2 linked regions of the Azoarcus sp. CIB genome follow. The protein of the gene in region 1 binds, or shares a complex with, the protein of each later gene. Links are inferred from orthologs where the notes say so. Each region holds a gene or a part of one and is shown in the gene's direction. Other genes may lie near its edges.

Evidence for each region.
Region 2: the proteins of fliM (region 1) and cheY are in contact, whole or in part, in a crystal structure (PDB 1F4V), measured with the Escherichia coli proteins. The link is inferred for Azoarcus sp. CIB from one-to-one orthologs.

The regions. Positions count from the first base shown.
Region 1 is NZ_CP011072.1:1,074,718-1,084,413, reverse strand. The notes cover bases 6,896-9,688. They hold fliM (flagellar motor switch protein FliM), read left to right. Parts: upstream 6,896-7,686; coding sequence 7,687-8,691; downstream 8,692-9,688. Other genes in these bases: fliO (flagellar biosynthetic protein FliO), read left to right, coding at 9,304-9,688; fliN (flagellar motor switch protein FliN), read left to right, coding at 8,684-9,154; AzCIB_RS04810 (flagellar basal body-associated FliL family protein), read left to right, coding at 7,117-7,677; AzCIB_RS04815 (flagellar hook-length control protein FliK), read left to right, coding at 6,896-7,025. Also shown: AzCIB_RS04845 (sensor histidine kinase), read right to left, coding at 1-156; flagellar basal-body MS-ring/collar protein FliF, read left to right, coding at 320-1,978; flagellar motor switch protein FliG, read left to right, coding at 1,975-2,976; AzCIB_RS04830 (flagellar assembly protein FliH), read left to right, coding at 3,016-3,720; flagellar protein export ATPase FliI, read left to right, coding at 3,717-5,120; flagellar export protein FliJ, read left to right, coding at 5,214-5,669; more of AzCIB_RS04815, read left to right, coding at 5,748-6,895; more of fliO, read left to right, coding at 9,689-9,696. UniProt on the Escherichia coli protein: FliM is one of three proteins (FliG, FliN, FliM) that forms the rotor-mounted switch complex (C ring), located at the base of the basal body.
Region 2 is NZ_CP011072.1:3,522,637-3,532,459, reverse strand. The notes cover bases 1-2,920. They hold cheY (chemotaxis response regulator CheY), read left to right. Parts: upstream 1-1,219; coding sequence 1,220-1,621; downstream 1,622-2,920. Other genes in these bases: AzCIB_RS15720 (chemotaxis protein CheA), read left to right, coding at 2,625-2,920; cheZ (protein phosphatase CheZ), read left to right, coding at 1,656-2,528; AzCIB_RS15735 (chemotaxis protein), read left to right, coding at 229-1,185; AzCIB_RS15740 (chemotaxis protein), read left to right, coding at 1-216. Outside these bases: more of AzCIB_RS15720, read left to right, coding at 2,921-4,508; tal (transaldolase), read right to left, coding at 4,599-5,675; AzCIB_RS15710 (pseudouridine synthase), read right to left, coding at 5,788-6,585; cysK (cysteine synthase A), read right to left, coding at 6,582-7,559; AzCIB_RS15700 (CysB family HTH-type transcriptional regulator), read right to left, coding at 7,620-8,564; AzCIB_RS15695 (sulfate/molybdate ABC transporter ATP-binding protein), read right to left, coding at 8,561-9,649; sulfate ABC transporter permease subunit CysW, read right to left, coding at 9,646-9,823. UniProt on the Escherichia coli protein: Involved in the transmission of sensory signals from the chemoreceptors to the flagellar motors.

The DNA.
Region 1 (9,696 bases):
CTGCGCGACCTGCCCCTGCAGCGCGTTGTAGGCGGTCGACAGCTCTTCGGACGCGCGCGCGAACATCTCGAACGCTTCGGCGAGCTGCGCCGCGTCGAGGCGCTGCCCCGCGCCGGACGCGGCATTCGTGGCGGCAGGAGGCGTTTCAGCGGACATGGGGTGCAGGACCTGTTTTCACGGCTGGCAGATTAAGCCCCGATGCGTCCATGGTAACCGGCAAATAGGCGGCAAAAAATGCCGCTTTTCCGCTCGCGCGATTTGCTCGCGCGGACGGACAATGCCGTCATCCGTAAAAGTGACGTGATTGAAGGACTCCACCATGGCCACCGCCGACACCGCCGTTGATCGGGGAACCCTGCCGCCGGCCCAGCAGGCGCTGCAGCGCTTCAATGAGCTGAGCCAGCGCCAGAAGCTCGCCGCCGGCGCTGCCGTGGCGATCGCCATCGCAATGCTGGTGGGCGTCTGGCTGTGGTCGCGGGCGCCTGACTACGCAGTGCTCTTCTCGAACTTCGAGGAGCGCGACGGCGGCGCGATCGTGACCGCGCTGCAGCAGCAGAACGTTCCTTACAAGTTTTCGCCGGCCGGTAATGCGATCCTGATCCCGTCAGCCATGGTGCACGATGTGCGTCTGCGTCTTGCCGCACAGGGCCTGCCCAAGGGCGGGCTGGTCGGCTTCGAGCTGATGGAAAACCAGAAGCTGGGCGTGTCGCAGTTCCACGAGCAGGTCAACTTCCAGCGCGCGCTCGAAGGCGAACTGGCGCGCACCATCCAGGCGATCGCGTCGGTCTCTTCTGCGCGCGTGCATCTGGCGATTCCCAAGCAGTCCGGCTTCCTGCGCGACGAGCAGAAACCGACCGCGTCGGTGATGGTGAACCTGTACCCGGGACGAACGATGGATTCCGCCCAGGTCGCCGGCATCGTTCATCTGGTCGCATCGAGCGTGCCGCAGTTGGCGAACGACCAGGTCAGCGTGATCGACCAGAACGGCACCCTGCTCACTAACCGCCCCGACCCGCTGCGCAACGCGGGCCTGGACGCGACCCAGCTCAGCTACGTGCGCGAGGTCGAATCGGGCTATATTCGCCGCATCGAGACGATCCTCACGCCGATCGTGGGCCAGGAGAATTTCAAGGCCCAGGTCACGGCGGACGTCGATTTCGACCAGGTCGAGGCCACCGCGGAGACCTTCAAGCCGAATCCCTCGCCCGATCAGGCGATCCGCAGCCAGCAGATCAACGAGCAGGGGATGCGCGAGCCGGCCGCGCAAGGGGTACCCGGCGCGCTGAGCAACCAGCCGCCCGTTCCCGCTACCGCGCCGATCACCTCGCCGTCGGTCGCGGCCGGCGGCGCACCCGGCGGCCCGGCCACGCCCGTCACGGGCAATCGTGCGGCGACGATCAACTATGAACTGGACCGCACGATCCAGCACACGAAACAGGCGCTCGGCCAGGTGAAGCGCCTGTCCGTGGCGGTCGTCGTGAACCACCGCAACGAAACGCTGCCAAATGGCGAGAGGCGCCCGGAAGCGCTGTCGGAGGACGAAATCGCGCGCATCACCAGCCTGGTTCGCGAAGCGATGGGCTTCAACCCGGCGCGCGGCGACAGCCTGAACGTATCGAGCGCTCCGTTCGCCGCCGGCCGCACCGAATCGCAGGCGCAGGTGCCGGTGTGGAAGGATCCGGAGATGGTGGACCTCGGCAAGGAGGTGCTGAAGTATCTCGTGATTCTCGTCGCCCTCGCCTTCGTGTATTTCGGCGTCGTGCGTCCGCTGCTGCGTACGGTGGCACCGCCGCCTCCGCCGGCCCCCGCCCCCGAGGAGGAAGACGAAGGCGCCGTGGTGAGCCTGTCGCATCTGGAGCCCGCGAACACCTTCGATGGCAAGCTGGCCCGAGCGAAGGAACTCGCGACGTCCGACCCGCGAGTCGTCGCGAACCTGATCAAGGAATGGATGGGCGTCAATGAGGAAGGCAAGCGATGAGCTCAATGGATGAAGGCCTCGAGAAGAGCGCGATGCTGTTGCTCGCGCTCGGATCGGACGAGGCGGCGGAAGTCCTCAAGCTGCTCGGCCCGAAGGAGGTGCAGAAGCTCGGCATGGCGATGGCCGGCCTGCCGGCGCAACAGCGTTCGAAGGTCGAGGCGGTGCTCGACGAGCTCGAGGCCCATCGCATCAAGGGCGCACCGGTGGAAGCCGACGAAGAGCAGATCCGCGCGATGCTGACCAAGGCGCTCGGCGACGAACGTGCCGGGCACATCATCGCGCGCGTGCTGCAGGGCTCGGACACCGCGGGCATCGAGAGCCTGAAGTGGATGGACGCCGTGACCGCTGCGGACCTGATCAAGAACGAACACCCGCAGATCATCGCGACCATCCTCGTGCACCTGGAATTCGACCAGGCGGGCGAAATCCTCAAGCAGTTCCCCGACCGCCTGCGCAACGACGTGATCCTGCGCATCGCGACACTGGACGGCGTGCAGCCCGCGGCCCTCAAGGAACTCAACGAGGCGCTCGCGCGCATGCTCGCGGGCGCCTCCACGGTCAAGAAGGCCTCGATGGGCGGCGTGCGCCACGCGGCCGAGATCCTCAACTTCGTAGGCGTGGCGGCGGAAACGGCGGTGCTCGACAACGTGCGCGAGTACGATCCCGACCTCGCCCAGAAAATCCTCGACGAGATGTTCGTGTTCGAAAACATCATGGACATCGACGACCGCGGCGTGCAGACGCTGCTGCGCGAGGTGCAGTCCGATTCGCTCGTCACCGCGCTCAAGGGCGCCGCGCCGGAGCTGCGCGAAAAGATCTTCAAGAACATGTCCCAGCGCGCTGCCGACATGCTGCGCGAGGATCTCGAGGCAAAGGGCCCGGTGCGCCTGTCCGAGGTCGAGGCGGAACAGAAGGAGATCCTCAAGGTGGTACGTCGCCTCGCCGAGGAAGGCCAGGTCGTGCTCAGCGGCAAGGGGTCCGAAGATGCCTTCGTGTAAGCAGCCCGCCGGGCAGTACGAACCTTCCCGGAGCCGGTCATGAGCATCTCGCGCCATCAGGCGGTCGGCGCCTACCGTCGCTGGGAACCGCCGGCCTTCGGCGAACCGGAAGAGCCGCAGCTCCAGCCTCCGGAAGCCGAGCCTGCCCCACCTGCGCCGCCCGAGCCGCTTGTCGAGGCCGCTCCACCGTTGGAACCCCCACCCGCAGCGCAACCGGAAATCCAGCTGCCGACGGCGGCCGAGATCGAAGCGATGTTCGACGACGCGCGCCGCGAGGGCTATGAGACCGGCTTTGCCGAGGGGGCCGAGTTCGCACGCGAGCAGGCGAACCGCCTGGGCGGCCTGGCCGACGGACTCGACACGGCGCTGAAGCAGCTCGATCGCGAGGTTGCAGACGAAGTCGTCGCGCTGGCGATCGAGGTCGCACGCCAGATGGTCCGGCGTACGCTGGCCGAGAATCCCGAGGATGCCCTTATCGATACCGTGCGCGCAGCGTTGAACCAGCTGCCCCAGGCGCAGGTGCGCATCCACGTGCATCCGGACGACGTCGCGCTGATCCGCAGCTACCTGGCGGAGCAGCCTACTCACCTTCACCACCAGGTCATCGAAGACGAATCCGTGACGCTGGGCGGCTGCCGGCTGCAGGGGTCCGCGAGCGAGATCGACGCGACGGTGGAGACCCGCTGGCGCCGGATCCTCGAAGGGCTCGGCCACCGTGGCACGAGCTGGGGCGAAGACAAATGAGCACGACACGCGCGGCGGCGTGGACCGGCTATCTCGAGGCCCATCGTCGGCAGCTCGCGAACGTGAGTCCGTTCGAGGTCTCCGGGCGCCTGACGCGCATCAACGGCCTGGTCATGGAAGCCGCAGGGCTTCGGCTCCCGTTGGGTGCGGACTGCCGCATCCTCGCGAGCGGCGGCGCCACCGTCGAGGCGGAGGTGGTCGGCTTCAACGGCGACAAGCTCTACCTGATGCCGACCGACGACGTCTTCGGCCTCGCGCCGGGCGCCGCCGTCATGCCCGTCGAACCGGCCCCGCCGCGCATCGTCCTCGGCGCCCGGCCCGTGCCCCGACGCCGTACCTCCGACCGCGCCAAGCACCTGCCGGTGGGCGAACACATGCTGGGACGCGTCGTGGACGGCGCGGGCCGCCCACTCGACGGCCTCGGCCCGCTCGATACGACCGAAAGCCGCTCGCTGCAGAGCCGCCCCTTCAACCCGCTGACCCGGGCGCCGATCGACACTGCGCTGGACGTCGGCATCCGCGCAATCAATGCGCTCCTCACCGTCGGGCGCGGGCAGCGCCTGGGCCTCTTCGCCGGCTCGGGCGTCGGCAAATCCGTGCTCATCGGCATGATGGCGCGCTACACCTCGGCCGACGTGATCGTGGTCGGCCTGATCGGCGAGCGGGGCCGCGAAGTCAAGGAATTCATCGAACAGAACCTCGGGCCCGAGGGCCGCGCGCGCTCGGTGGTGGTCGCCGCACCGGCCGACACCAGCCCGCTGATGCGCCTGCAGGGCGCCGCCTACGCGACGACGATCGCCGAGTACTTCCGCGACCGCGGCAAGCAGGTGCTGCTGATCATGGATTCGCTCACGCGCTATGCGATGGCCCAGCGCGAGATCGCCCTCGCGATCGGCGAGCCGCCGGTCACGCGCGGCTATCCGCCAAGCGTGTTCGCGCGCCTGCCGGCCCTGGTCGAGCGTGCCGGCAACGGGCTCGAAGGCGGCGGCTCGATCACGGCCTTCTACACGGTGCTCGCCGAGGGCGACGACCAGCAGGACCCGATCGCCGACTCGGCGCGCGCGATTCTCGACGGACACTTCGTGCTGTCGCGCGCGCTCGCCGACCAGGGGCACTACCCCGCGATCGATATCGAGCAATCGATCTCGCGCGCGATGCATGGCCTCGTCAGCGCCGAGCATTTCGAACTCGTCCGGCACTTCAAGCAGCTGTTCTCGCGCTACCAGCGTTCGCGCGACCTGATCGCCGTCGGCGCCTACCAACCCGGTTCCGACCCCCTCCTCGACCGCGCAGTCGCCATCTATCCGAAGCTGGAGGCGTTCCTGCAGCAGCGGATCGACGAACAGGAAAGCTACCCCAACGCGGTTGCGGGCCTCGGTGCGCTATTCGCCCCGGGGTGAGCGCTGTCACGGGCCGAAGTGACGCCGCTCGATTAGAATGTATAAAGATTCACATTACATCCGGGCGTCCTGCGACGCCGAGCGATTCGCACCATGAGCAAATCCTTTCCCCTCAAGCCACTGCTGGAACTGAGCCAGACACGCATGGACGACGCGGCGCGCCGTCTGGGCGAGCTCATCGCCAGCGAGCAGGAGGGCACGCGCAAGCTGGAATTGCTGCAGAACTATCGCGACGAGTACGAATCGCGTTTTCATGAAGCTGCACGCAACGGCATCAGCCCCGACGAATGGCGCAACTTCAGCGCCTTCATCGGCCGCATCGACGAAGCCATTGCGGTGCAGAAGTCCAGCGTCGACCGCTCCCGCCAGATGACCGTCGCCGGCCAGCACGCGTGGATGACCCAGCGCAACAAGGTCAAGGCCTTCGATACGCTGCAGAAACGCCACGACCTCGGCGAGGCGCGCAAGGAAGCCCGCCTCGAACAGCGACAGTCCGACGAGCACTCGGCCAAGCGCTTCGCCAACCGCGAAGACGGCGGCGAATCCTGAGTCGCCGTCCTCCGTTCAATAGTCTGGCATGCGCCTTGCTGTATCCATGGCAGATACAGCCGTGAAAGGGAATCCACCATGTCGAATCAGGTCTTGACCAGCATGCTGCGCCTGAATGCCCCGTCGGCCGCCGCGCAGCCTCTCCAGCGCGCCACGGAGGAAAGCCGGGCCGGCGGAAACGAACTGAACGACGACAGTTTTTCCCGCACCCTAGACCGCCGCATGAACGCGGCCGAACGCTCCCTCGCCCGCCCGGAAAGGGAAAGACCGCAGGAACGTGCGACGCAGACGACGGAACGCCCGCGTAGCGAAGCACGGAGCGAAACGCAGCGCAGCGGGGAAGCGAACGCGCCGGACCGGAAGGACGAAAGCAGCAGCGCCGACGCGACCAGCGCCGAAACGGCCGGTCAAAATGCCACGCAGGACTCGGCCAGCGCGGAGGGCGGGACACAGGACGGCAATACGGCCCAGGACAGCGGCGCACCGGCGGATCCCGCCGCCCAGGCGGCAAGCCTTGCCGCCCTGATGCCCGGCGTTGCCGCTTTGCCGGCCGCAGAATCCGCCGCGGAAGGCGACGCCCTGCTGACATCCGATGTGCTTCTCGATACGCCGAAGCGCAAGTCCGGCGCCTTCACGCTCGGCCAGTTGATCGCGGAAGCCACCGCCCAGACCGAGTCGTCGGAGAAAGCCGGGCCGGACGCCGGGGGCGTTGCGGACGCGGTCGCCAAAGTGAAGGCCGACATTGCGGCCGGAAGCACCCCCGCGGCCTTCGGCGCGCGCCTGCAGATGGCTGCGCAGCAGTCCGCACCGACTGCGCCCGGCCTGCAGGCGCTCGAACCCGACGCGCAGGCAGCCGGTCTGCACGCCTCGGCATTTGCTCCCGGCACCGCGCGCACGGAGCAGACGCCGCCGCAGTTGCAGGTGCACACCCCGGCCGGCCAGCGCGCCTGGGCGGAAGACGTCGGCAACCGCATGATGTGGATGGTGGGGCGCAACGAATCCAGGGCAGAGCTTGTGCTCACGCCAGCCCATCTTGGCAAGCTCGAGGTCTCGATCCAGATCAACGGCGACCAGACGACCGCGCATTTCGTCGCCGCGTCGGCGGCCGCTCGCGACGCGCTCGAGCAGGTGCTGCCGCGACTGCGCGAAGTCCTGCAGCAGGCCGGCATCAACCTCGGCCAGGCGAACGTCAGCACACAGGGCGACCAGCGCGCACCACAGGATTCGGGGACCGGATCCGGCCGCGGGCAACGCGGCGCGACCGCAGCAGATCAGGCCGGCGACGGCCGGACCGTTCCCCTCGCCCCCGCGTCCTGGTCGCGCACCGGCCTGGGCATGGTCGATATCTTTGCCTGAGGATTGAATTGGGGCCTGTCTTCCCCACTTTTCCGCAATTGGGTAACGCGATTTATCGCGGATAATTCAATTGTGGAAACAGGAGAACTACATGGCCAAGGCCCCTACCCCCCCTCCCGCAGCAGCTGAACCCCCCGCACCGGCGCCGAAACGGAGCAAGAAGCTCCTGATCCTGCTGATCGCCGCCGCCGTCGTGGTGGCTCTGCTCGCGGCCGTGGTGGTGGGCCTGCTGCTGATGAAGAAGAGCCAGTCGGCCACCGGCGACGACGACGAGGCGCCGGCAGTCGTCGCTGTCGATCTGAACAAACCGCCGACCTTCGTGCCGATGGATCCCTTCGTCGTGAACCTCGCGCCGGCGGAAGGCGAGCGCTACCTTCAGGTCGTCATGGCCCTTCGGGTCGCCGATGCGAAAACGGGAGAGAACCTCAAGGCCTTCATGCCCGAGATCCGCCACCAGATCAATCTGCTGCTGTCGAGCAAACTGCCTTCCGAATTGTCTACGATGGAAGGACGTGAGGCGCTGGCGGAAGAGATCGTCCACCGCACCAACAGAGTGCTCGGCGCGCCGCCCGCAAAGGCGGGCGACGGGAAGAGCGCACCCGCCGCCGGACCGATCCAGGCGGTGCTGTTCAACTCGTTCATCATCCAGTAAGAGGACGTCATGTCTTCCGATTTTCTCTCCCAGGATGAGGTCGACGCACTGCTGAAGGGCGTCGCCGGGGAGCCCGAGGAACAGGAAGAGGAACTCGGGGACCAGGCGGGCATACGCCCGTACAACCTGGCCACCCAGGAGCGCATCGTCCGTGGGCGCATGCCCACGATGGAGCTCATCAACGAGCGCTTTGCCCGGTACCTGCGGATCGGGCTGTTCAACTACATGCACCGGAATGCCGAAGTGTCGGTCGGACCGGTGAAGGTGCAGAAGTACGGCGAATTCGTCCGCAACCTGGTGGTGCCGACGAACCTGAACCTCATCCTGGCCAAACCCCTGCGCGGCACCGGGCTTATCGTCTTCGACCCGAACCTCGTGTTCATCGTCGTCGACAACATGTTCGGCGGCGACGGCCGCTTCCACTCGCGGGTCGAAGGGCGCGACTTTACCCCCACCGAGCAGCGCATCATCCAGGGCATGCTCAACGTCGTATTCGCCGAATACACGCGGGCGTGGGCACCAGTGTTCAAGATCGAGATGGAGTACGTCCGCTCGGAGATGAACTCGCAATTCGCGAACATCGCCACGCCGTCGGAAATCGTCATCTCGGCAAGCTTCTCGCTCGAATTCGGCGGCTCGCAGGCGGACATGCACATCTGCTTCCCGTACTCGATGGTCGAGCCGATCCGCGACCTGCTCTATTCGACGATGCAGAGCGACCACCTGAGCCAGGACAACCGCTGGATCAGCCTGCTCTCGCGCCAACTGCAGAACGCCGATGTCCAACTGGTGTGCAATCTGGGCAGCGCCGACGTCACCCTGCGCGACATCGTCAATATGCGCGTCGGCGACGTGATCCCGATCGACGTGCCCAAGATGCTCGAGGCCGAAGTCGACGGCAGTCCGGTTCTGGAAGTGAGCTACGGCAGGCAGGGCACGAACTACGCGATCAAGGTCGAACGCTTCCTCGCCAACGACGACGACGCCACAACACTCGGAGGCCGAAATGGCTGACAACGATCTCGAAAACCAGGTCACCGAAGACGACTGGGCAGCGGCAATGATGGAACAGGCCACGGCCGAAAGCAGCCCGGACGCGGAGGCGCGTCGCGTTGCCGCGGACCTTGCCGCCGCAGCGGAGTCGCCCTACCAGGCGAAACCTGCCAGCCACCTCTTCCCGGACTTCGGCGCGTCCTCGCCCCGCACGGGCGGGCTCAACGACTTCGACATGATCCTGGACATCCCCGTCCAGCTGACCGTCGAACTGGGCCGCACCAAGATCTCGATCCGCAACCTGCTGCAGCTCGCGCACGGCTCGGTGGTCGAGCTCGACGGACTGGCGGGCGAACCGATGGACGTGCTCGTGAACGGCACACTGATCGCCCAAGGCGAAGTGGTGGTCGTCAATGACAAGTTCGGCATCCGCCTGACCGACATCATCACGCCCGCCGAGCGCATGCGGAAGATCCGCGGCTGAACGCCGCAACGGCGGCCTGCGCGCCCGCGCATCGAGCGCGCGGCTCGCGGCAAAGCACCGAATTGTCCCGTTTTTGCCCGTCTTATTGCCCCCTCGGCAAGGCTTGCGCACGGGTATGCTTCTCCCATCCCAAGATGCGCAGATCCGCCGTGACGCAATTTCCGAAACTTCCCGAGCCCGTCCCCGACCTCGTCCGCTTCGCGCCGCTCGTCCTGGCCGGCGCGGCCACGCCGCTCTTCGCTGCGGACGCGACACTCCCGGCAGCCCCCGCCATCACCGACGGCCTCGGCCAGATGCTGCTGGGCCTCGCGGTGGTCCTCGGCCTGCTGCTGGGCTGCCTGTGGCTGATCAAGAAGCTTTCGGCGCCGCACGGGGCCGCCGCCGGATTGCGCGTGCTCGGCGCCGTGCCGGTCGGCCCGCGCGAGCGCGTGGTGCTCGTCGAAGTCGGCGGACAGGTGCTGGTGCTGGGCGTCACGCCGACCAACGTCCGCACGCTGCACACGCTGCCCGCGGACGCACTGCAGCACACATCGCCGAGTGCG
Region 2 (9,823 bases), 2.5 Mb from region 1 along the record:
ATGGACGGCTACATCCTCACCAAGTCGATCAAGTCCGATCCGCGCTTTGCGGGCATCCCGGTGATCATGCACTCGTCGCTGTCCGGCATGTCGAACCAGCAGCTCGGCAAGTCGGTCGGCGTCGATGAATATGTTCCCAAGTTCGAACCTCAGCGTCTCGCCGAGACGCTGCGCCGCCTGCTCAATCGGGATGAGCAGCAAACCCGCGCGTCCTGAGGAATTCCTGTCATGTCCAGCTACCAGTCCGAAGAAAACGGCGTGCTCAACGTCGTCGATGGCCGTACCAGCCTCGCCGGCTCGAACCGCATGGAGATCCTGCTGTTCTCGCTCGGGACCACGGAAACCTTCGGCATCAACGTGTTCAAGGTCCGCGAGGTGTCGGCTGCGCCGTTCATCACGCGCGCGCCCAACATGCCGGCGGGTGTCGAGGGCCTGATCTCGCTGCGCGGCAACGTCATCCCGGTGCTGTCGCTGGCGAAGATCCTCGGCCTTGCGCGGCCCGGCGATCCGCTCGGCGCGTCGATGATGGTCACCGAATACAGCAAGCGCACGCTCGGCTTCCTGGTGTCCGGGGTCGATCGCATCATCCGCGTCGATTGGGACAAGGTGCGTGCGCCGGACAACATTTCGAGCAACGTGCATAACTACATCACCGCGATCACCGAGCTGCCCGACGGCAAGCTGGTGTCGATCGTCGATGTCGAGACCGTGCTGGCGACGACCTTCGGCGATGCGGTGGTCGGCAACATCTCGCCGATCCCCGACGGTGAGGACTACGAGGTTTTCTACGTCGACGACTCGGGCGTCGCGCGGCGGAAGATTTCGGAAGTGCTGGACAAGCTGGGGGTCAAGCACAAGCACGCGGTTAACGGGCTGGAAGCCTGGACGCGCCTGCAGGGCATGGCCAGCCACGCGCAGCAGATCGGCCACCGGGTGAGCGACGAGCTCGACCTGATCCTCGTGGATGCCGAAATGCCCGAAATGGACGGGTATGTGTTGACGCGCAACATCAAGGCCGACAGCCGCTTCGACGGCATCCCGGTCGTGATGCATTCCTCGCTGTCGTCGGAAGCGAACCGGGCGATGGGAAAGCGGGTCGGTGTGGATGCCTACGTGGCAAAATTCGACGCCGATGCGCTCGCAGACACCCTGCGTCCGCTGCTGACCCGGGGTCATCAAGGCTGACCCGGGTCGTGCGCAAGATTACGGAGATACAAGAATGTCCGACCCCAAGATGAAATTCCTCGTCGTCGACGATTTCTCGACCATGCGCCGCATCGTGCGCAATCTGCTCAAGGAACTGGGCTTCACCAACGTCGACGAGGCCGAGGATGGCGCCGTCGCCCTGCAGAAGCTCAACAGCGCCCCGTTCGACTTCGTCGTGACGGACTGGAACATGCCCAACATGGACGGGCTGACGCTGCTGCAGACGATCCGCCAGACCCCGCATCTGCGGCACCTTCCGGTGCTGATGGTCACCGCCGAGGCGAAGAAGGAAAACATCATCGCTGCGGCACAAGCCGGCGCCAGCGGCTACATCGTCAAGCCCTTCACCGCGGCGACGATGTCCGAAAAGCTGGAAAAGATCTTCGAAAAAATGGGCAAGAAGGCCACCGCCTGACGGGCGGGATAAGAGACGATCAGGGAGGCCGATAATGGCGAAGAAGTTGAAACAGGACGAGGTTGGGGATTCGGACGAACTCCAAGCCCTGTTCGACAGCATCGCGAGCACTCAGGCGCAGCCGGCGCCGGTGGCAGCGCGGGCTGCGCCTGCCCCCGCTGCAGCGGGAGATTCCGGTGGCGACGACGCCGAACTGCAGGCGCTGTTCGATTCCGTTGCCGCAGGCTTCGAGGCCGGCTCCGTGGCCGAAGAGACTGCCGCGCCGGGCGCATCCGTTGCCACCGCCGCGCAATCCGAGCATAGCTGCGATGCGGTGTTCACGCGAATCGGACAGATGACACGACAAGTGCACAACACCTTGCGCGAGCTGGGCACCGACGACGGTTTGGAGGATGCGGTGCAGGCGATTCCCGATGCGCGCCAGCGCCTGACCTACATCGCGCAGATGACCGAGCAGGCGGCGAGCCGCGTGCTCAATGCGACCGACATCGCCCAGCCGATCCAGGGCCGTATCCAGTCGGGTGCTGCCGAGCTGCAGGCCCGCTGGGACAAGCTGTTCGCGAACCAGTTGTCGGTCGAGGAGTTCAAGGCGCTGTCCGGGGAAACGCGCAGCTTCCTCGGCGATGTGGTCGAGGGAAGCCGTGCGACCAACGCGCAGCTGATGGAAATCATGATGGCGCAGGATTTCCAGGATCTGACCGGCCAGGTGATCAAGAAGGTCGTCGACCTCGCGCAGAAGCTGGAGACGGAACTCCTGCAGGTGCTGCTCGAGGTGACGCCGGCGGAAAAGCGGGGCGACAAGCACAGTGGGCTGATGAACGGCCCGGTCGTCAGCACCGAGGGTCGCGACGACGTGGTGACGACACAGGAGCAGGTGGACGACCTGCTGGATAGCCTGGGCTTCTGAACGGTCGATGCCCGGTTCCGCCGGGCCGGGTACCCCGGATGACTGGGCCGGCGAATGAACGGGGCCACCGGCCCGCAACAAGTAAGCGAGAACGTGATGAGTGACTTCGCCGGAATGGAAGACCTTCTTCAGGATTTCCTGATCGAGGCGGGAGACCTGCTCTCCGGGGTCGACAACAAGCTCGTGGATCTGGAGCGCTCGCCCGACGACCGCGCCCTGCTCAACGAGATCTTCCGCGGTTTCCACACGATCAAGGGGGGGGCCGGTTTTCTCAACGCGACCGAACTGGTCACGCTGTGCCACCTGACGGAAAACCTGTTCGACAACCTGCGCAATGGCGAACTCGTCGTGACGCCGGAGATCATGGACGCGATCATGGCGGCGACGGCGACGGTGCGCGAAATGTTCGCGAGCCTCGAGCAGGGCATGCAGCCGACTGCGGCCGATCCGGACCTGATCGCGCGCCTCAGGCAGGCGATCGCGGGCGAGCTGGTCGCCGGCAGCGCGGAGATCCCCGCAGCGGCGGCGGCTAGCCAGGCTGCGGCTGGCGGCGCCCCCGACTGGGAGCTGCTGCACGGTGTCGTCACCGGCGTGGCGCGCGTGGTGCAGCCGGTGCGTGAAGCCGGGCCGGTGGCGGCGGTCGTTCCGGCCGCCCCGACGCTCCCGCCCGAGGAAGTCATCAAGGCAGCGGTGGGTCGCCGGGCGAGCGACAAACCCGGTTCGCAGGTCAGCACGGGCCGCCGCGAGGGCGAGAAGCAGCGCGACAACTCGATCCGTGTCGATACCACGCGCCTCGACCAGGTACTCAACCTCTCTGGCGAGATCGGCCTGACGAAGAACCGCCTGAACGCGCTGCGCAGCGACATCCTCTCCGGCCGCAACGACACTGAGACGCTGCATTCGCTGGATATTGCGGTCAGCCAGCTCGACCTGCTCGTGTCCGATCTGCAGAACGCCGTCATGAAGACGCGCATGCAGCCGATCGGGCGCCTGTTCCAGAAGTATCCGCGCATCGCGCGCGACCTCGCCCGCAACATGGGCAAGGACGTGGAGCTGGTGCTGGCCGGCGAGGAAACCGAGATCGACAAGACCATGATCGAGGATCTCGCCGACCCGATCATCCATCTGATCCGCAACGCAGTCGACCATGGCGTCGAGGATGCGGCCGGGCGGATCGCGGCCGGCAAGCCGGAAAAATCCATCGTGCGCCTGGAGGCGCGCCAGGAAGGCGACCACATCGTGATCCTGGTCGCCGACGACGGGCGCGGCATGAACGCCGAGCGTCTGCGCGCCAAGGCGGTCGAGAAGGGGCTCATCACCGACGAAGAGTCCAACTCGATGGACGAGCGTCAGAGCTTCAACCTGGTCTTCCTGCCGGGCTTCTCGATGGCGGCGCAGGTGTCGGACGTGTCGGGCCGCGGTGTCGGCATGGACGTGGTGCGCACCAACATACAGAAGCTCAACGGCAACATCGAGATCCAGTCGCAACTCGGCAAGGGTACGACCTTCGTGATCAGCCTGCCGCTGACGCTGGCGATCCTGCCGGTGTTGCTCGTGCGCCTGGGCGATCAGCCCTTCGCCGTGCCGCTGTCGATGGTGCGCGAGATCCTGCCGATCGAGGCGAAGGAGGTGCAGGAGGTCGGCGGGCGCGCGACGATGGTGGTGCGCGGCGAGGTCCTGCCGATCATGCCGCTGGCGGGGCTGCTGGGCTGGCCGCTGGAGCGTGCGCCCTACTACGGCGTGCTCATGCAGACGGCGGAGATGTCCTTCATTCTCGGTATCGACAGCTTCGCGGGCCGCGAGGATGCGGTGATCAAGTCGCTCGACGACTTCCGCCCGAAGGGCGTCGCCGGGGTGACGACGCTGTCGAACGGCCAGATCGTGTTGATCCTCGACATGAAGGAACTACTCGGCAGCGCCGGCGACCAGCGCTGGTTGAGCCGCATGACGATGATGGCGAAGCAGGTCGCGACCGCCTGAACACTGGCCGGCGCAGGAAACGAAAAGCCCGGCGGGAGGGATGACCTCCGCCGGGCTTTGTCTTGTGTTGTGCTGTCCGTCGCGCGTGCGTCAGGCGGTGAGTTGCAGCAGCTGCGCGAACGCGTCCTCGAACTGCGCGAGGCCCTCGCGTTGCAGACGCTCCCCGGCCGCCGTCATGTCCAGGCCCAGGTCGTTCAGCGCGTCGAAGGCCGAGCGTGCGGCGCCGACGTCGTCGGCGAGCGTCGCTGCGACCTTGCCGTGGTCGCGCAGCGCAGCGAGCGTGGCGTCGGGCAGGGTATTCACGGTTTCCGGTCCGATCAGCGGCTCGACGTAGAGCAGGTCGTTGTAGGCCGGGTTCTTGGTGCCGGTGCTCGCCCACAGCATGTACTGCGGGCGTGCGCCCAGTCCGCGCAGTTCCGCGAACGCCATGCCGTGGAAGCGCTCGCGATAGCGCTGGTAGGCAAGCTTCGCCATCGCCACGGCAGCCTTGCCGCGCAGGGCCAATGCCTCGCCGCCGAGCTCGTCGAGTTGCTTGTCGATGAGGGTGTCGACGCGGGACAGGAACAGGCTCGCGACCGACATCACCTTGCGCACGTCGCCGCCGGCCTGACGCAGCCGCTGCAGTCCCCGGACATAGGCATCGGCAACGGCATCGACGTGGGCGAGGGAGAACAGTAGCGTTACGTTGACGCTCACGCCGCGGCCGATCAGCAGTTCGATCGCGTCGAGCCCGGCGACGGTCGCCGGCACCTTGATCAGCAGGTTGTCGCGTGCGACGGCCTGCTTCAGGCGGACGCCGGCGGCGACCGTGCCGGCGGCATCGTGGGCGAGGGCGGGCGACACCTCGAGGCTCACGTAGCCGGCGTTGCCGCCGCTGCGCTCCCAGGTGGGGCGCAGCAGGTCGCAGGCGCGCTGCACGTCGGGGATCACGAGTCCTTCGTAGCGCGCTTCGGCATCAAGGGGCTGCTTCTTCAGCGCCGCGAGGTCGTCCTCGTAATAGCGCCCCCCCGCGATGGCCTTGTGGAAGATCGCCGGGTTCGTCGTGATGCCGTCGACGCCGTCCTCGGCGATCATCTTCGCGAGCTGGCCTTCGTTGAGCAGGGTGCGGGAGAGGTTGTCGAGCCAGACTTGCTGACCCTGGGCGCGGACCTGGAGCAGGGGATTCATGAGCTGGAGCCGGTGTCGTGTTGGTAGTCGTGGAGATTCATTGTGCAACGAATCGGTGACGGCAAGAAGACTCCGCGCACACGGGGGTGTTGCCGGGCGTTTCCTGCGTCTGCTACGCAGCCCTCGCCGGATCGGTCCAGCCCAGTGCGTCGAGTACGCGGGCGAAGTCTTCTGCGAGGGGCGCACTCAGATCGAGCGCGTCCCCGCTGCGCGGATGGGCGAGCTGCATGCGGGTGCACGCGAGCAGCAGGCGCGAGACGCCGAAGAGCTGCGCGAACAGGCGGTTGTGCCGTCCCTTGCCGAAGGTTGCATCGCCGATGATGGGGTGGGAGATGTGCTTCAGGTGGCGGCGGATCTGGTGGCGCCGGCCGGTGGCGGGGCTGAGTTCGACGAGTGCGTAGCGGCTGGTCGGGTAGCGATCGACCTGGTAGGGCAGTTCGGTGGTGGCGAGGCGGCGATAGCGCGTTACGGCGTCCTGTGCGGGGGCGTCCGCCGCGGTCTCGGGGCGGCGCTCGGCGTCGTCGAAACGGCGCGTCAGCGGGTGGTCGATGACGCCTTCCGGGGGGGAATGGCCGCGCACGACGGCGAGGTAGGTCTTGCGCACCGCCTGTCGTTCGAAGGCCGACGACACCAGGGCTGCCGTTTCGCGGTCGAGTGCGAACAGCAGTACGCCCGAGGTGCCCTTGTCGAGTCGATGCACGGGGTGCACGTGGCGGCCGATCTGGTCGCGCAGGATCTGCACCGCGAAGCGCTCTTCATGCACGTCGAGGACGGAGCGATGGACGAGCAGCCCGGAGGGCTTGTGCACGGCGACGAGGAAATCGTCGCGGTACAGGATGGGCAGGGTTTCCGCAGCCTGTGCCGCGGGGGCCTGTGCCCCCGCGTCGGTCGTCGAAACTGCGTCGCTCAAAGCGCCGCGCCGGTCGCGTCGAACAGGCCTTCGAACAGGATGGAGCTGAGGTAGCGCTCGCCGGAATCCGGCAGGATCACGACGATGGTCTTGCCTGCGTTCTCGGGCCGCTGTGCGAGGCGTGCAGCGACGGCCACAGCCGCGCCGCAGGAGATGCCCGACAGGATGCCTTCCTCGCGCGCGAGGCGACGGGCGTAGAGGATGGCGTCCTCGTTGCTGACGGTCTCGACCGCGTCGATCAGCGACAGGTCCAGCACTTTCGGCACGAAGCCGGCGCCGATGCCCTGGATCTTGTGCGGCGAAGGCTTCAGCGGCTCGCCCGCGCGCGTCTGCGTGAGCACCGGGCTTGCGCTCGGCTCGACGGCGACCGACAGGATCGCCTTGCCCTGGGTCTGCTTGATGTAGCGCGACACGCCGGTGATGGTGCCGCCGGTGCCGACGCCCGATACGAGGATGTCGATCTTGCCGTCGGTGTCGTTCCAGATCTCGGGGCCGGTCGTCGCTTCGTGGATCGCCGGGTTCGCGGGGTTCGTGAACTGTTGCAGCAGCACGTACTTGTTCGGGTCGGACGCAGCGATCTCCTCGGCCTTCGCGATCGCGCCGTTCATGCCCTTGGCGCCTTCGGTAAGAACCAGCTTGGCGCCGTAGGCAACCAGAAGCTTGCGCCGTTCGACGCTCATCGTGTCGGGCATCGTCAGCGTGATGGGAATGCCGCGCGCGGCGGCGACGAAGGCGAGCGCGATGCCGGTGTTGCCGCTGGTGGGCTCGACGATTTCCTTGCCCGGGCCGAGCAGGCCGCGCTTCTCGGCGTCCCAGATCATCGCCGCGCCGATGCGGCACTTCACGGAATAGGCAGGGTTGCGACCTTCGATCTTGCCCAGCACCGTCGCGGGGGCGCCGTCGATGATGCGGTTCAGTTTGATCAGCGGCGTCTTGCCGATGGATTCGGCGTTATCGGTATACCAGTTCGACATATGAAGGCTCCTTGGTCCGGAAATCGGAGAATAGCAGGCGCCGGCGCGCGGCGCGCTGCCTCATTCTTCGGCGTGGCCGTTGCCCGCCGGGGTGACGCTGTTGCGTACCGTCGCTTCGGTGAGCGTCGGCGAACACATCTCGATGAAGCGGTAGGCGAAGCCGCGCAGGTAGTGCCCGCGCCGTACCGCGATGCGCGTTGTGTTGGCGGGAAACAGGTGGCTGCTGTCGAGCTGGCGGAGTTCGCCCTCGCGGCCCGCCTGGAAGGCCATCGACGCGACGATGCCGACGCCCAGCCCCAGCTCGACGTAGGTTTTGATGACATCTGCATCCATTGCGGACATCGCGAAATCCGGCAACAGACCCGCGGTGGCAAACGCGCGGTCGATGATGGAGCGACCGGTGAAGCCTTCGTGGTAAGTGATCAGCGGGTATTCCGCGATCGCCTCCAGCGTAAGCGGTGTTGCGCTGTCGAGCGGATGACCGGCGGGCACGATCACCGAGTGATGCCAAGAGTAATAGGGGAAGGACGCCAGTTCGGCTACATCCGCGATCGCCTCGGTCGCGATGCCGATATCGGCCTGCCCGTCCAGCAGCATCGACACGATCTCCTCGGGGCTGCCCTGATGGAGCTTGAGAAGCACCTTGGGGTAAGCCTTCTTGAACTCGGTCACGACCTGGGGCAGCGCGTAGCGCGCCTGTGTGTGCGTGGTCACGACGGTCAGGCGGCCTTCGTCGCGGTTGCTGTACTGCTCGGCCAGGCGCTTGATGTTGCCGGCGTCGAGCAGCATGCGCTCGACCATCACGACGAGCTCGCGGCCCGGGTCGGTGAGGCCGAGCAGGCGCTTGCCCTTGCGCACGAAGAGCTCGACGCCGAGTTCGTCCTCGAGATCCTTGATGTGCTTGGAGACGCCCGACTGCGACGTGAATAAGGCGTTGGCGACCTCGGTGAGATTGAAGTTGCGGCGCACCGTCTCGCGGATGATGCGTAGCTGCTGGAAATTCATGCGCTTGCTCCGATGGCGTCGTTGCGCTGGAAGACTTTCAGGCGCGAGGGTAGCAGACGCACGGTCTGTCCCTCGGAGAGGGCGAGTTCGGTGACGCGCTGCTGCGTCAGTTCGACTTCAAAATGCTGGCCGGTGGCGCCGTTCAGTCCGTCGAGCTCGACGCGCACGCTGACGCCGAAGGCCTGGATGCGCGTGATGCGCGCCGCGACGCCGGTGTCGGCATGCGCGTCCGGAACGAGGTCCAGTTCGTGCGGGCGTGCGAATGCGATGACTTCCGAGCCGGTGTCGAAATCCTGCTGCGCATGCGGAAGCACGTCCTCGCCGACACGCAGATTGCCACCGTCGACGCGGCCGTGGAAGAAGTTCACCGACCCGAGGAAGCCGTAAACGAAGGGTGTGGCGGGCTGGCGGTAGACCTCCTCCGGCGTGCCGATCTGTTCGACGTGGCCGCGGTCCATGAGCACGACGCGGTCGGCCACTTCCAGCGCTTCCTCCTGGTCGTGCGTGACGAAGATCGACGTGATGTGCAGCTCGTCGTGCAGCTTCCTCAGCCAGCGGCGAAGTTCCTTGCGCACCTTCGCGTCGAGTGCCCCGAAGGGTTCGTCGAGCAGCAGCACACGCGGCTCCACCGCAAGCGCGCGGGCGAGCGCGATGCGCTGGCGCTGTCCCCCCGAAAGTTGCGAGGGGAAGCGGTCGGCGAGCCATTCGAGCTGCACGAGGGCGAGCAGCTCCTCGACTTTCGCGCGGATCGCCTTCTCCGACGGGCGCTGGTCGCGCGGCTTCATGCGCATGCCGAAGGCGACGTTGTCGAACACGTTCATGTGGCGGAACAGCGCGTAGTGCTGGAACACGAATCCGACCTGGCGTTCGCGCACATGCGTGCGCGAGGCGTCGGCCCCGTCCAGCAGCACCTGTCCGGCGTCCGCCTGTTCCAGGCCGGCGATGACGCGGAGGAGCGTCGTCTTGCCGCAGCCCGACGGCCCGAGCAAGGCGACGAGCTCGCCGGTGGGAAAGTCGAGCGAGACGTCGTCCAGCGCGAGGAAGTTGCCGAAGGTCTTGCAGATGTTCCTGACCTGAATGCTCATGATGCAGCGTCCTGATGGGCTTCTCGTGATTGATTCCCGCCGCTGGCGCGGTGCTCTACCCAGGTCTTGGCCGCCAGGGTCACGAGGGCGAGCAGGGCCAGCAGCGAGGCCACCGCGAAGGCGGCGGCGAACTGGTATTCGTTGTAAAGAATCTCCACGTGCAGCGGCAGCGTG